Regions from separate parts of the Streptomyces axinellae genome, predicted to be linked through region 2. Evidence: predicted binding sites of a transcription regulator. Region 2 holds the regulator's gene; the other holds the start of a gene.
The links. The regulator HrcA, encoded in region 2, represses chaperone genes, less so after heat shock. The targets are predictions, from matches to a motif close to TTNGCACTCNGNNNNNCNGAGTGCNAA.
Positions count from the first base shown of each region.

Region 1: the regulator HrcA is predicted to act here: its motif matches at 5,581-5,607, upstream of groL (chaperonin GroEL).

Region 1 is NZ_BAAARJ010000013.1:75,051-82,496, reverse strand. Features, by position in the region: gene ABD339_RS20210 (alpha,alpha-trehalose-phosphate synthase (UDP-forming)) at 58-1,551, opposite strand; gene ABD339_RS20205 (glucosyl-3-phosphoglycerate synthase) at 1,633-2,613, opposite strand; SAM riboswitch class I at 2,769-2,953, shown strand; gene thrC (threonine synthase) at 2,971-4,299, shown strand; gene ABD339_RS20195 (MoaD/ThiS family protein) at 4,506-4,781, shown strand; gene ABD339_RS20190 (cold-shock protein) at 5,191-5,394, shown strand; gene groL (chaperonin GroEL) at 5,796-7,424, shown strand.
Region 2 is NZ_BAAARJ010000002.1:312,195-319,640, forward strand. Features, by position in the region: gene ABD339_RS03780 (pyridoxal-phosphate dependent enzyme) at 1-198, shown strand, start outside; gene ABD339_RS03785 (ribonuclease Z) at 298-1,227, opposite strand; gene ABD339_RS03790 (histidine triad nucleotide-binding protein) at 1,234-1,611, opposite strand; gene ABD339_RS03795 (16S rRNA (uracil(1498)-N(3))-methyltransferase) at 1,789-2,526, opposite strand; gene ABD339_RS03800 (nitronate monooxygenase) at 2,523-3,620, opposite strand; gene dnaJ (molecular chaperone DnaJ) at 3,927-5,057, opposite strand; gene hrcA (heat-inducible transcriptional repressor HrcA) at 5,058-6,074, opposite strand; gene ABD339_RS03815 (MBL fold metallo-hydrolase) at 6,281-7,024, shown strand; gene ABD339_RS03820 (DUF3097 domain-containing protein) at 7,212-7,446, shown strand, end outside.

The sequences.
Region 1 (7,446 bases), on a different contig from region 2:
GGGCACGGGCACCGGCCGCCGGGCCGGGCGCGGGCCCCGGTGCCCGGCCTCCGGGGATCAGCCGGCGGCGGCGATCCGCGTGAGCTGGTCCAGGAACCAGCGGGTGGGCGGGTGCGCGGTGGCCGTCGCCGCCAGGCGCTTGGTGCGTTCCTGGCGCTCGGCGGGGTCCATCGTGAGGGCCGTCCGCAGGGCCGAGGCGGTGGCGGTGATGTCGAACGGGTTCACGCAGAGCGCGTCCTCGCCCATCTCCTCGTAAGCCCCGGCCTCCCGCGAGAGCACCAGTGCGCAGCCGTCCTCGGAGACCACGGGGATCTCCTTGGCCACCAGGTTCATCCCGTCCCTGATGGGGTTGACGAGTGCCACGTCGGCCAGCCGGTAGGCGGCCAGGGAGCGGGCGAAGTCGTCCTTGACGTGGAGGACGACCGGCGTCCAGGCGGGGGTGCCGAACTCGGCGTTGATGCCGTCGGCGACCCGCGAGACCTCGGCGGTGTAGTCGCGGTAGACCGACAGGTCCTGCCGCGAGGGGTAGGCGAACGCCAGGTGCACCACGCGCTCGCGCCACTCCGGGTGGTCCAGGAGCAGGCGGCGGTACGCGTACAGGCCGCGCACGATGTTCTTCGACAGCTCGGTGCGGTCCACCCGTACGACGGTGCGGCGCGGACCGCCCTCCGGGGCCGTGCCGATCTGTTCGCGCAGCTGTGCCCTGCGCTCGTCCACGTCCGGGCGGTAGGCGCGCTCGCGCAGGAAGTCGCCGTCCGCGCCCAGCGGGTGGACACCGATCCGCGTCGTGCGGCCCTCGTAGGTCACTGTCGCGAGGGTCTCCGCTTCCGCCGACGGCCCCGCGGCCTCGCTGACCGTGGCTCCCAGCACGCGGGCGCAGGACTCGGTGAACAGCCGTGCCCAGCGCCGGGTGAGGAAGGCCGTGCGGTCGGCGCCGAGCATGCCGCGCAGCACCCTCGCGGCCACCTCGTCGGGCAGCAGCCGGTAGTAGTCGGCCGGGGCCCAGGGGGTGTGCGAGAAGTGGCCGATGCGCAGGTCGGGGCGGCGCTCGCGCAGCAGTCCGGGGACGAGCGTGAGGTGGTAGTCCTGCACCAGGACGGTCGCGCCCCGGCCGGCCTCCTCGGCGAGCGCGTCGGCGAAGGCCGCGTTGTACTCCTCGTACGCCGCCCACTGGCGCGTGAAGTCCACGTCGAAGGCGGGCTCCAGCGGGGTCTGGTACAGCATGTGGTGGGTGAACCACAGTACGGAGTTGGCGATGCCCTGGTAGGCGGCCTCGAAGGTGGCGGCGGGGATGTCGAGCATCCGTACGGTCTGACCGCCGGTGTCCGCGGGGTCGAGCCTGCCCGCGTGGCGGCGTACCGCCTCGCGGTCGCCCTCGCCGAGCGCCGCGCACACCCACACCGCGTCGGCCTCGGGCCCGATGGCGGAGAGGCCGGAGACGAGGCCGCCGCCGCCGCGCTTGGCGGTGAGCGAGCCCTCGCCGTCCAGTGAGAAGGAGACGGGACCCCGGTTGGACGCGACGAGTACCTGCGACGTTGTGCCAGCGACCATGGGCGGAGCTTAGCCACCGCCGGAACCGCTCAAACGTACGCGCGGCCGTACGAGCCGCCCCCCGGCCACTCGGGGCGGGCTTCAGGCCGCCCAGCCCGGCCGGTACTCGGGCACCGTGCACATCGGTGGCCGCTCCTCGGTGCGCAGGAGGTGGTCGCGCGGGACGAAGGCGCCCGCCTGGTCCCGCTCGAACTGGGTCAGCGGGAGACCCCCGGCGGCGGCAGGGGCGGTGGCGGGGCCGCCGGGGGCGGTCCCGGGCAGCCGCCGCTGGGCCGTCGCGTAGATCGCCGTCGCCATCCTGCCCAGCGCCTGCCCGTCCTGGTGCCGGTGGCGGCGCACGCCGACGTCCACCTGCGCGAGCGCGTCCAGGCCCACCAGGTCCAGCGCGTCGATCAGCAGCGCCAGCTCGACCCCGTAGCCCACCGGGAACGGCAGCCGCTCCAGCAGCTCCCGGCGCACCGCGTACTCGCCGCCCAGCGGCTGGACCATGCCGGCCAGCAGCGGCCAGTGCAGGTTCAGCAGCGGCCGGGCCACCAGCTCGGTCACCCGGCCGCCGCCCGCCGGGCTGTCCCACAGCGGGCGGTCGTACATGGCCTTGACGAACTGGAGCCGGGGCTCGGTCAGCAGCGGGCCGACGATTCCGGAGACGAAGTCGGCCGAGAAGTCGCGCAGGTCGGCGTCCACGAAGCAGACGATGTCGCCGCTGGTGGCCAGGAGCGAGCGCCACAGCACCTCGCCCTTGCCGGGCAGGGCCGGCAGCCGGGGCAGCAGCTCATCGCGGTGGACGACCTTGGCACCGGCCGCCGCGGCGACCTCGGCCGTGCGGTCGGTGGAGCCCGAGTCCACGACGACCAGCTCGTCCACCAGCGGGGCCGCGCCGGCGGCCAGCTCGCGGCGGATGACCGAGACGATCTCGCCGACGGTCGCCTCCTCGTCCAGCGCGGGGAGTACGACGCTGACGGTCGTGGCGCTGCGGCGCTTGGCCGCCAGCAGCAGGTCGAGCGGCCGGTCGGCCGCGTTCCATGAACGGCTGCGCAGCCATTGCCCCACTTCATCGAGCACGTGCGCGGCCCTCCTGTGATCCATCTCGCGGTGCGGACGCCTGTCTCAAGCCATACCGCTGTCGGTTACAGTCTTGAACAACGCGCAAGGCCCCCGCATGCCGGGGTCGGCGCGACAAATGCCCGGGCGGCCTGTGCCGGCCGGCGCCATAGAGCAGCTCATCCAGAGGGGCAGAGGGAACGGCCCGTTGAAGCCCCGGCAACCATCCCGCGATCCGCGTGTACGCCATGGACTCCGTGTACATGCCCGCGTCCGCGCGGACACTCCAGGCGAGAGAAGCCTTCGTGGGGACGGTGCCAATTCCGGCCCGTGACGAGATACGCCACGGGGAAGATGAGGAGAAAGGGCCTCGCCTCCATGGCTGTGCAGACTGTTGCGAACACCGCGTCCGGCGAATCCGCCGATTCCGCCGCCCCCGCTCCCGACGAGACCGGGACCCCGTCGCTCGGCGCCGCTGTAGCGCTCTCCTGCCGGGAGTGCGGCACCCGCACCCCGCTCGGCCCCAGCTTCGTATGCCTGGAATGTTTCGGTCCGCTTGAGGTGGCGTACGAGCTGCCCACCGGCGACCCGGAAGCCCTGCGCGCACGTATCGAGGCCGGGCCCGCATCGATGTGGCGCTACGCGCCGCTGCTGCCGGTGCCCGCCGACGTCGCCGGGAAGCCGAATCTGAACCCTGGCTTCACCCAGCTGGTGAAGGCCGACCGGCTCGCCGCCGAGCTGGGTGTCACGGGCGGCCTGTACGTCAAGGACGACTCCGGCAACCCCACGCACTCCTTCAAGGACCGCCCGGTCGCCATCGCCCTGGAAGCCGCACGCGCGTTCGGCTTCACCACCTTGTCCTGCTCCTCGACGGGCAACCTCGCGGGCGCCGTCGGCGCGGCGGCCTCGCGCGCCGGGCTGCGCTCGTGCGTGTTCATCCCCGAGGGGCTGGAGCAGAGCAAGGTCGTGATGGCGGCGATCTACGGCGGTGACCTCGTGGCCATCGACGGCACCTACGACGACGTGAACCGTTTCTGCTCGGAGCTGATCGGTGACCCGCTCGGCGAGGGCTGGGGCTTCACCAACGTCAACCTGCGCCCCTTCTACGCCGAGGGCTCCAAGTCGCTGGCGTACGAGATCTGCGAGCAGCTCGGCTGGCGGCTGCCGGACCAGATCGTCATCCCCGTCGCCTCCGGCTGCCAGCTGGTGAAGATCGACAAGGGGCTGCGCGAACTGGTCGAGCTGGGGCTCGTCGAGGACAAGCCGGTCCGGATCTTCGCCGCGCAGGCGGAGGGGTGCTCGCCCGTCTCCCGCGCGTACAAGGACGGGACCGACGTGCGGCCGGTGCGGCGCCCCGACACGATCGCCAAGTCCCTGGCCATCGGAAACCCCGCCGACGGTCCGTACGTCATCGACATCTGCCGGCGGAGCGGCGGGGCTGTCGAGGACGTGAACGACGCGCAGATCGTCGATGCGATGAAGCTGCTCGCGCGGACGGAAGGGGTTTTCGCGGAGACCGCGGGGGGCGTCACGCTGGGCGTCACGCGCAAACTCCTCGACGAGGGTGTCCTGGACCCCTCCCTCAGCACGGTTGTGCTGAACACGGGGGACGGGCTCAAGACGCTCGACGCGGTCGCCCCGTCGGCGGGGCCGTCCGCGGTGATCGCGCCCTCCCTCGACGCGTTCCGTGCGGCTGGGCTCGCCTGAACCTTTTCCGGGGCTTCGCCCCTTCCCCCATTCCCTCGATTCCCCGATGGCCTCGATTCCCCCGATTCCCCGATGGGCTCGCCGACCGGACAGCGGGGCGGCTCCGCCCCAGGAGCCCCCGCGGGGCCCGACGATCGAGGCGCAGGTCGAGGGCACAGATCGAGGCACAGCTTTCGGCGAAGCTCTCTAGCGTAAGGAAGACAAGCATGAGTGTGAATGTCCGAATCCCGACCATCCTGCGGACCTACACCGGTGGCCAGGCGGAGGTGAGCGCCGAGGGCTCGACGCTCGCCGAGGTGCTGGCGGATCTGGAGAAGAATCATGCCGGGATCAGTGCTCGTGTCCTGGATGATGCGGGCAAGCTGCGGCGGTTCGTGAACGTCTACGTCAATGACGATGACGTCCGCTTTGAGCAGGGGCTGGAGACCCCGACGCCGGACGGCGCGGGCGTTTCGATCATTCCCGCAGTGGCCGGAGGCTGATCTTCCGATTGGGCCGCACACAAACGGAATCGCCTCTCCCGGATCATCGTCCGGAAGGGGCGATTCCGCGTTTCGGGAGACGGTAGAGTGACGGAAGATCCCTCCTGCGGCCCTTGCCCAACGCATATGAGAACGCGACAAGTTGTTGCCGAAAACGGCACGCGAATTGTCGTGTTGACCCTCTATGCCCGGCCCGACTTGCCCTGCTTCGCCCGCAGTTGAGCGCTTATTTCCGATCGGACGTGCCCAGAATTCTCGTCCGATTGCCCTGTTGCACAGGGCGTCCGTGCAGATACATTCAGCGGCGGTCGACGCGTTCCGGCGCACACCTCCGGTTACTGGGGGTGAGGTCTGACCCGGGTTCGCGAAGTGCGGACCCGCGTAAGGGCCAGTAATAGGGGAGTTAGGAATGGCTCAGGGCACCGTCAAGTGGTTCAACGCGGAGAAGGGGTACGGCTTCATCGCGGTCGACGGTGGTGCGGACGTGTTCGTCCACTACAGCGCGATCCAGATGGACGGTTACCGCACCCTGGATGAAGGGCAGCGGGTCGAGTTCGAGATCTCGCAGGGTCAGAAGGGGCCGCAGGCGGACATGGTCCGCGTGACCGGCTGAGCGCCGGACTGCAGAGCTTGAGAAAGGGGCCGCACCTCACGGTGCGGCCCCTTTCTGTGCGCGGCTTTCTGCGGACGACTTGCTGCGTACGTGTGCGTGTGACGCGTGTGTGCGCGATGCGTGTGGGCGTGCGCCGGGAGGTGCCCCCATCGGCCCCCTCCCCTCAAGGAGACTCTTTCGTCGCCGCTTGCACTCTGGGGGGTCGAGTGCTAATCATGGGGCTTAGCACTCTCCGCATGAGAGTGACAAAAAGAAGGACCGGGTCGGTGAGGTCCGCAGGCCGGGTGGGGAAGTGAGCCGCCGGGTCGTGGGCCGTCCGTCGCGGGCGCCAGCGCGGTCCGGAGAAATCCAACCCTCCCCTTGCTGCCCGGCATGGGGGAATCCAGGGAGGACCCCTTCACATGGCCAAGATCATCGCCTTTGACGAGGAGGCGCGGCGCGGTCTTGAGCGTGGCATGAACCAGCTTGCCGACGCCGTCAAGGTCACGCTCGGCCCCAAGGGCCGCAACGTCGTTCTGGAGAAGAAGTGGGGCGCCCCCACGATCACCAACGACGGTGTCTCCATCGCCAAGGAGATCGAGCTTGAGGACTCCTACGAGAAGATCGGCGCCGAGCTGGTCAAGGAGGTCGCCAAGAAGACGGACGACGTAGCCGGTGACGGCACGACGACCGCGACCGTCCTGGCCCAGGCGCTCGTCAAGGAGGGCCTGCGCAACGTCGCCGCCGGCGCCAACCCGATGGCCCTCAAGCGCGGTATCGAGAAGGCCACCGAGGCCGTCTCCGGTGCCCTGCTGGAGCAGGCCAAGGACGTGGAGACCAAGGAGCAGATCGCTTCGACCGCCTCCATCTCCGCTGCCGACACCCAGATCGGCGAGCTGATCGCCGAGGCCATGGACAAGGTCGGCAAGGAAGGCGTCATCACCGTCGAGGAGTCGCAGACCTTCGGTCTGGAGCTTGAGCTCACCGAGGGCATGCGCTTCGACAAGGGCTACATCTCCGCCTACTTCGCCACCGACATGGAGCGGATGGAGGCGGAGCTGGAGGACCCGTACATCCTCATCGTCAACTCCAAGATCAGCAACGTGAAGGACCTCCTTCCGCTGCTGGAGAAGGTCATGCAGTCGGGCAAGCCGCTGCTGATCATCGCTGAGGACGTCGAGGGCGAGGCCCTGTCCACGCTGGTCGTAAACAAGATCCGCGGCACCTTCAAGTCCGTCGCCGTCAAGGCTCCGGGCTTCGGTGACCGCCGCAAGGCCATGCTCGGCGACATCGCCATCCTCACCGGCGGTCAGGTCATCGCCGAGGAGGTCGGTCTCAAGCTGGAGAACGCCGGCCTGGACCTGCTGGGCCGTGCCCGCAAGGTCCAGATCACCAAGGACGAGACCACCATCGTCGATGGTGCGGGCGACAGCGAGCAGGTCGCGGGCCGGGTCAACCAGATCCGCGCCGAGATCGAGAACAGCGACTCGGACTACGACCGCGAGAAGCTCCAGGAGCGTCTGGCGAAGCTGGCCGGCGGCGTGGCCGTCATCAAGGCCGGTGCCGCCACCGAGGTCGAGCTGAAGGAGCGCAAGCACCGCATCGAGGACGCGGTGCGCAACGCGAAGGCGGCCGTCGAGGAGGGCATCGTCGCCGGTGGTGGCGTGGCTCTGCTCCAGGCCGGCAGCGTCTTCGAGAAGCTGGAGCTGGAGGGCGACGAGGCCACCGGTGCCGCCGCCGTCAAGCTGGCTCTGGAGGCCCCGCTCAAGCAGATCGCGGTCAACGCGGGTCTTGAGGGTGGCGTCATCGTGGAGAAGGTGCGCAACCTGAGCGCGGGCCACGGCCTGAACGCCGCCTCGGGCGAGTACGTCGACATGATCGCCGAGGGCATCCTCGACCCGGCCAAGGTGACGCGCTCCGCGCTGCAGAACGCCGCCTCCATCGCGGCGCTCTTCCTCACCACCGAGGCCGTCATCGCCGACAAGCCGGAGAAGGCCGCCGCGGGCGCCGACGCCGCTGCTGCCGGTGGCATGGGCGGCATGGACTTCTGATCCCTCCGGATCTCGTCCCGCT
Region 2 (7,446 bases):
GCGCTGGTCAGCGACGACGAGATCCGCTCGGCCATGCGCTTCGCCTTCGAGCGGCTGAAGATGCTGATCGAGCCGAGTGGCGCGACGGGGCTGGCCGCCCTGCTGGCGGGGCGGGTGGAGAACCCGCCCGAGCGCGTGGGCGTCATCATCTCGGGCGGCAACATCGGCCTGGAGCGCTTCATCGAGGTCATGGGCTGACCGTGGCGCGGCCCGCCGCCACCGCTCCGGTACGCCGGCACCGCCCCGACAGAGACCGCCTCGGCAGGCCGAGACCTCTCCGGCAAGGGGGCGGCGGAGTCACCGCCGCTTGGGCACCGGGATCCGGGTGAGGTCCTCCGCGACCGTCAGCTCGCCCTCATACCCCGCCGCGCGGGCCTCGGTACCAAAAGCGGAGGCATCGTCGTAGCGCTGGGAGAAGTGGGTCAGCACCAGGTGCCGCACCCCGCACTCGGCGGCGACGCGCCCCGCCTGGTAGGCCGTGAGATGCCCGTAGTTCTCGGCGAGTTCGGCCTCGGCGTGCAGGAACGTGGACTCGATCACGAGCAGGTCGCTGCCCTCGGCCAGCTCGTACACCCCGTCGCACAGCCGGGTGTCCATGACGAAGGCGAAGCGCTGCCCCGGGCGCGGTTCGCTGACGTCCGCCAGCCGTACGCCGCCCAGCTCTCCCTCCCGCTGGAGGCGGCCCACATCCGGCCCCGCGATCCCGCGCTCCGCGAGCAGGGCGGGCAGCATCCGGCGCCCGTCGGGCTCGGTCAGCCGGTATCCGAACGTCTCGATACGGTGCGAGAGCGCGACGGCCTCCAGGGTGAAGGGCGGCGCGCTGCCGTCCGGATCCCCGGGGCCGCCCGCGAGCACGCCCGCACGGTGTACGGGCGCCTCGCGCAGGTCGGCCGTCTCGTGGAACGGCGTGGCGTGCCGCATCCGCGCGAAGGAGGTCCGGCCGGATGCGGGGTAGTGGGCTGTGACGGTGTGCGGCACCCGGTCGAGGCTCAGGTGCTGGATGACGCCGGGCAGGCCGAGGCAGTGGTCGCCGTGGAAGTGCGTCACACAGATCCGGGTGAGGTCGTGCGCGGCCACGGAGGTGTGTGCCATCTGCCGCTGGCTGCCCTCGCCGGGATCGAAGAGGATGCCCTCCCCGTCCCACAGCAGGACGTACCCGTTGTGATTACGCTGCCGGGTGGGCACCTGGCTGGCGGTGCCCAGCACCACCAGTTCCCGGGTGGACAACGCCGGTTACCCGGGGGGCCATTCGAGGCCGCGCCCGCCGAGGACGTGCGCGTGCGTGTGGAAGACGGTCTGGCCGGCGCCGGAGCCGGTGTTGAAGACCACGCGGTATCCCGTCCTGGGACCACCGTCGCCGGGGACGATGTTCTCCTGCGCCGCGACCTCTCCCGTCTCCCGCACCACGTCCGCCATCAGCTGCGGCGCGGCGGCGGCGAGGGTGGCCGCGTCCGGGTAGTGCGCCTTGGGGATCACCAGAACGTGGGTGGGGGCCTGCGGGTTGATGTCCCGGAAGGCGACGGTCGTCTCGGTCTCCCGGATCACCGTCGCCGGGACCTCGCCCGCCACGATCTTGCAGAACAGGCAGTCCGCCTGGGGTTCTCCAGCCATGGACGGGATGCTACCGGTCCCCGCGCACGACCTCGTGCGCAGGCGGGCCGCACCGGCAGGTGGGGCCCGGATCGACAGCCCCGAGGACGGGGGCGGAGGCGGTACGGTCCGGCGTCCCGGGAGGCCGCCCCCGTATCCGGCGTCCCCGGGAGGCCGCCCCGTCCCCGTGAGGACCGCTCAGGACCAGCGGCCGGTCCGCGCCAGCAGTACGGCCGCCGCCGCCGTCCCCGCCGTCGAGGTGCGCAGTACGCTCGGGCCGAGCCGGAGCGCACCGGCCCCTGCCCCTGCGAACAGCTCCAACTCCTCGGGCGATACGCCGCCTTCGGGCCCGACGACCAGCACGATGTGCCCGGCCTCCGGCAGCACCGCGGTGGCCAGCGGCGCCGCGCCCTCCTCGTGGAGCACCCCGGCGAAGTCCGCATCCGCGAGCAGCGAGGCGACATCCTTCGTGGCGGCGAGGTCCCCGACCTCGGGAAAGCGCAGCCGCCGCGCCTGCTTGCCCGCCTCCCGCGCGGTGGCCCGCCATTTGGCGAGCGACTTCGCCGCGCGCTCGCCCTTCCACCGGGTGACGGCGCGCGAGGCGGCCCACGGCACGATCGCGTCGACACCGGTCTCGGTCATGGTCTCGACGGCCAGTTCGCCCCGGTCACCCTTGGGCAGTGCCTGGACGACGGTGAGCCGGGGACGCGGCGCCGGCTCCTCGCGCACCTCGGTGACCTCGACCTCCAGCCGGTCCTTGCCCTCGGCGGCGATCACACTGCCGTAAGCGCCGACGCCCTCGCCGTCCGTGAGGACGACCTCCTCGCCGGGGCGCAGCCGCCGCACCGAGACGGCGTGGCGCCCCTCGGGGCCGCCTAGTACGACGGTTCCGGTGCGCAGCAGTGCGCGGTCGGCGAGAAAGACCGGCGCGGTCATGCGTGCCCCTCTCCACCGCGCGAGGACATTCCCTCGCGAACCACGGACAATTCGGCCGCGAGCACCTCGACAAGCTGCGCCGCGGGCAACTCCCGTGCCAGCCGGTGTCCTTGGCCCGCCCACAGGGCCATCGCCTGCGGGTCGCCCGCCTTGGCCGCCGCCTTGCGCAGCCCGGCGGTCAGATAGTGGATCTGGGGGTAGGCGGCCGGGGCGTATGGTCCGTGCTCGCGCATGAAACGGTTCACCAGTCCGCGTGCCGGGCGTCCCGAGAAGGCGCGGGTCAGCTCGGTGCGGGTGAACAGCGGGTTGGTCATGGCCTGTTTGTGCAGCGGGTTGGCGCCGGATTCGGCGGTGACCAGGAAGGCCGTCCCCAGCTGGGCCGCGCTCGCCCCGGCCGCCAGCACCGCGGCGATCTGGCCGCCGCGCATCAGCCCGCCTGCGGCGACGATCGGCAGCTGTACCGACTCCTTGACCTGCGTCACCAGCGAGAGCAGCCCGACGCCGCCCACCGAGGCGTCCGCCTGCGGGTCGTCCCGGTGGGTGCCCTGGTGGCCGCCCGCCTCGATGCCCTGAAGGCACACGGCCTGCGCGCCGGCCCACTGCGCGGTCTGCGCCTCGGCGACGGTGGTCGCGGTGACCATGGTGTACGTGCCCAGCTTCGCGAAGCGCTCCAGCACACCGCGCGCGGGGCAGCCGAAGTGGAAGGAGACGACGGGGACGGGATCTTCGTAGAGGATCGCCAGCTTCCCGTCGTACGCGTCGTCCGAGCCGCCCTCGGTGTCACCCAGTTCGGTCTCGTACCAGGTGGCCTCGCCCGCCAGCTGCTCGCGGTAGACCGCGACCGCCGCCGGATCGGCCGTGCGCGACTGGGGCATGAAGAGGTTGACGCCGAAGGCCCGCCGGGTGAGGCGGCGCAGCTGTCTGATCTCCTCGTACATCGCGTCGGGCGTTTTGTACCCGGCGGCGAGAAAGCCCAGCCCGCCCGCCTCGCTGACGGCGGCGGCCAGCTCGGGACGGGAGACGCCACCGGCCATCGGTGCCTGGATGACGGGGTGTTCGGTCAGCTCGGAGAGCGTAGGCAGCGCGGTGGACATGGCCCTTATCCTGTCACGCTCCCCTACGAACCCTGCACTCCGTGTCACCAACGCTCGCGGCGCCCCCCACCTGCCCGAAGGGCGCCCAGCGGGACCCCGACAACGCCGGTGCCCCGCGACTTCAACGCGGGGCCCTGCGGCCTCGACTCCGGACACCGCGGCCCCAATACCCGGTACCGCGAAGCGCGTTACCCATCTTCCCAGGGACAACCCCCGGCCCCCCGGCCGCGAACAACCAGCCGGTCAACGCCCGTTACCCCACCCCCGGGGGACAACCCCCGGACCCCCGGCCGGACAACCATCCGGTCAACGCCCGTTGAAGGCGTCCTTCAGGCGGGAGAACAGCCCCTGCTGGCCCGGCTGGAACTGGCCGGTGGGCCGCTCCTCGCCGCGCAGCTGGGACAGGCGGCGGAGCAGTTCCTCCTGCTCCGGCTCCAGCTTGGTGGGGGTGGTGACCTCGACGTGGACGATCAGCTGGCCACGGCCGCCGCCGCGCAGATGCGTGATGCCGCGCTCGTGCAACGGGACCGACTGGCCGGACTGGGTGCCGGGGCGGATGTCGATCTCCTCCATGCCGTCCAGCGTCTCCAGCGGCACCTTCGTGCCGAGGGCCGCCGCCGTCATGGGGATGGTGACCGTGCAGTGCAGGTCGTCGCCGCGCCGCTGGAAAGTCGGGTGCGGGGCCTCGTGGATCTCCACGTACAGATCGCCCGCCGGGCCGCCGCCCGGGCCGACCTCGCCCTCGCCTCCGAGCTGGATGCGGGTGCCGTTGTCAACGCCCGCGGGGATCTTCACGGTCAGGCTGCGCCGCGAGCGCACCCGGCCGTCGCCCGCGCACTCCGGGCAGGGGGTGGGCACGACCGTGCCGAAGCCCTGGCACTGCGGGCAGGGCCGCGAGGTCATGACCTGGCCCAGGAAGGAGCGGGTGACCTGGGAGACCTCGCCACGGCCGCGGCACATGTCACAGGTCTGGGCCGAGGTGCCCGGCGCGGCGCCCTCGCCGCTGCACGTGCCGCAGACGACGGCGGTGTCCACCTGGATGTCCTTGGTGGTACCGAACGCCGCCTCGTCCAGGTCGATGTCCAGCCGGATCATGGCGTCCTGGCCCCGGCGCGTGCGCGAGCGCGGGCCGCGCTGCGAGGCGGTGCCGAAGAAGGCGTCCATGATGTCGCTGAAGTTGCCGAAGTTGCCGGCGCCGAAGCCGCCCGCCCCGCCACCGCTGGAGTTCGGGTCCCCGCCGAGGTCGTAGACCTGCTTCTTCTGCGGGTCGGAGAGCACCTCGTAAGCGGTGTTGATCTCCTTGAACCGCTCCTGGGTCTTCGGGTCCGGGTTGACGTCCGGGTGCAGCTCGCGGGCGAGCCTGCGGAACGCCTTCTTGATTTCGTCCTGCGAGGCGTCGCGCTGCACGCCGAGGACCGCGTAATAATCCGTCGCCACTTACGACTCCGCGAGGATCTGTCCGACGTACCGTGCCACTGCGCGTACAGCTCCCATCGTTCCGGGGTAGTCCATGCGGGTCGGGCCGACCACGCCGAGCTTGGCGACTGCTTCGTCGCCCGAACCGTAGCCGACCGAGACGACCGATGTGGAACTCAGTCCCTCGTGCTGATTCTCATGCCCGATTCGTACCGTCATACCCGGGTCCTTGGCTTCCCCGAGCAGCTTCAGCAAGACGACCTGCTCCTCCAGCGCCTCCAGGACGGGGCGGATGGTCAGCGGGAAGTCGTGTCCGAAGCGGGTGAGATTGGCGGTGCCGCCGATCATCAGCCGCTCCTCGGTCTCCTCGACCAGGGTCTCCAGCAGCGTCGCCAGCACGGCCGAGATCGTGCCCCGGTCATCGGCGTCGAACGACTCGGGAAGATCCTGCACCAGGGAGGGGACCTCGGTGAAACGCTCGCCCACCACACGGCTGTTGAGCCGCGCCCGCAGGTCGGCGAGGACCGTCTCGCCGATCGGCGCCGGGCAGTCGATCAGGCGCTGCTCGACGCGGCCGGTGTCGGTGATCAGCACCAGCATCAGCCGCGCCGGGGCCAGCGCCAGCAGTTCCACATGCCGCACCGTCGAACGGGTCAGCGAGGGGTACTGCACGACGGCGACCTGCCGGGTGAGCTGCGCGAGCAGCCGGACGGTGCGCCCCACGACGTCGTCGAGATCGACGGCGCCGTCGAGGAAGTTCTGGATGGCGCGCCGCTCCGGCGAGGACAGGGGCTTGACGCCGGCGAGCTTGTCGACGAAGAGGCGGTACCCCTTGTCGGTGGGGATACGGCCCGCGCTGGTGTGCGGCTGGGCGATGAAACCCTCGTCCTCCAGCGCGGCCATGTCGTTGCGGACAGTGGCCGGGGACACCTGGAGGTTGTGCCGCTCGGTGAGTGCCTTGGAGCCCACGGGCTCCTCCGTGCCGACATAGTCCTGGACGATGGCGCGGAGCACCTCAAGACGGCGCTCGCTGAGCATGGCGCACACCTCCCGTCCGGCCGCGGTCCTGGATACCTTCCCTGGCACTCTCCGATCGGGAGTGCCAGGCTCCCTGTGCCAGTGTACGGCCGGTCGCCACGGCCAGGGCAAGGGCCGCCTGATCGAGCGGGCTCGACCGTATCGCGCGGGGCCTGGAGGCAGGCAGTGGACAAGCACTGCCCGCCCCGTGCCGTTAGCGTCGTCGTATGGAGCCGGATCGGGAAGACGCAGGGCGGAATCCGTCCACGCGCGACACGGACTGGGAGCGGATCGCACCGGGGGTGATCCGCCGCAGGCTGCCGCAGTGGGACGCGACGGTGGGCGCGGTCGGCGGCACGGAGGAGGTGCTGGTCATCGACACCGGCTCCTCGCTGCGCGAGGGTGCCCGGATCCGGGCCGACGTACGTGCCCGGCTGGGCGCCCCGGTGACCCGGGTGGCGCTGACCCACCCGCACTTCGACCACGTCTTCGGCACGGCCGTCTTCTCCGGCGCGCAGGTGTACGGGGCCGTCGGCGTCGCCGAACTCCTCGGCAGGCAGGCCGAGTCGCTGCGCGACGAGGCCGTCGCGCACGGTCTCCTGGAGGACGAGGCGGCGGAGGCGGCCGACATCCTGGTGCCGCCGCACCATCCGGTCTGCGGCGAGCTGACGCTCCCCCTGGGCGGGCGGGAGGCGGTCCTCGCCAACCTCGGCCCCGCACACTCCGGACACGACCTCGCGGTGCTGGTGCCCGGCTCGCCCGATGTCGTCTTCTGCGGCGACCTGGTGGAGGAGTCCGGCGAGCCGCAGGCGGGCCCGGACGCGCACCCGGCCCGCTGGCCGGAGGCACTGGAGCGGCTGCTGACGCTGGGCGGCGAGGACGCGGTGTATGTGCCCGGGCACGGCGCGCTGGTGGACGCCGCGTTCGTCCGCGCGCAACGCGAGGCGCTGGTACGCCGGTTCGCCTCCTGAACCGGACGCGCGCCGTTCGGGCCAGGACCGGATACTTGCCGGGTCCGGGTTCCGCACCGGATGCCCGCCGGTTCGAGCCTCGCACCGGATACCCGCCCGTTCCGGCCGGGGGCCGGATGGCTCGCGGGCTCGGCTCAGCACGGGCGCACTCCGTGCCGCCGCACGGGCCGCGTAGCAGAATGTGCCCATGCGCAGCCGCTACGACAGCCCCGACCTCACCCCTCCGTGGAAGCGGAAGCAGCCGGTGCCCGAGGTGCCCGCCGACCGGGATCTGGTGGTGGAGGAGGTCACGACCGGATTCTGCGGTGCGGTCATCCGGTGCGAGAAGACCGCCGAGGGCCCGACCGTCACGCTGGAGGACCGCTTCGGCAAGCACCGCGTCTTCCCCATGGCACCGCGCGGCTTCCTGCTGGAGGGCCGGA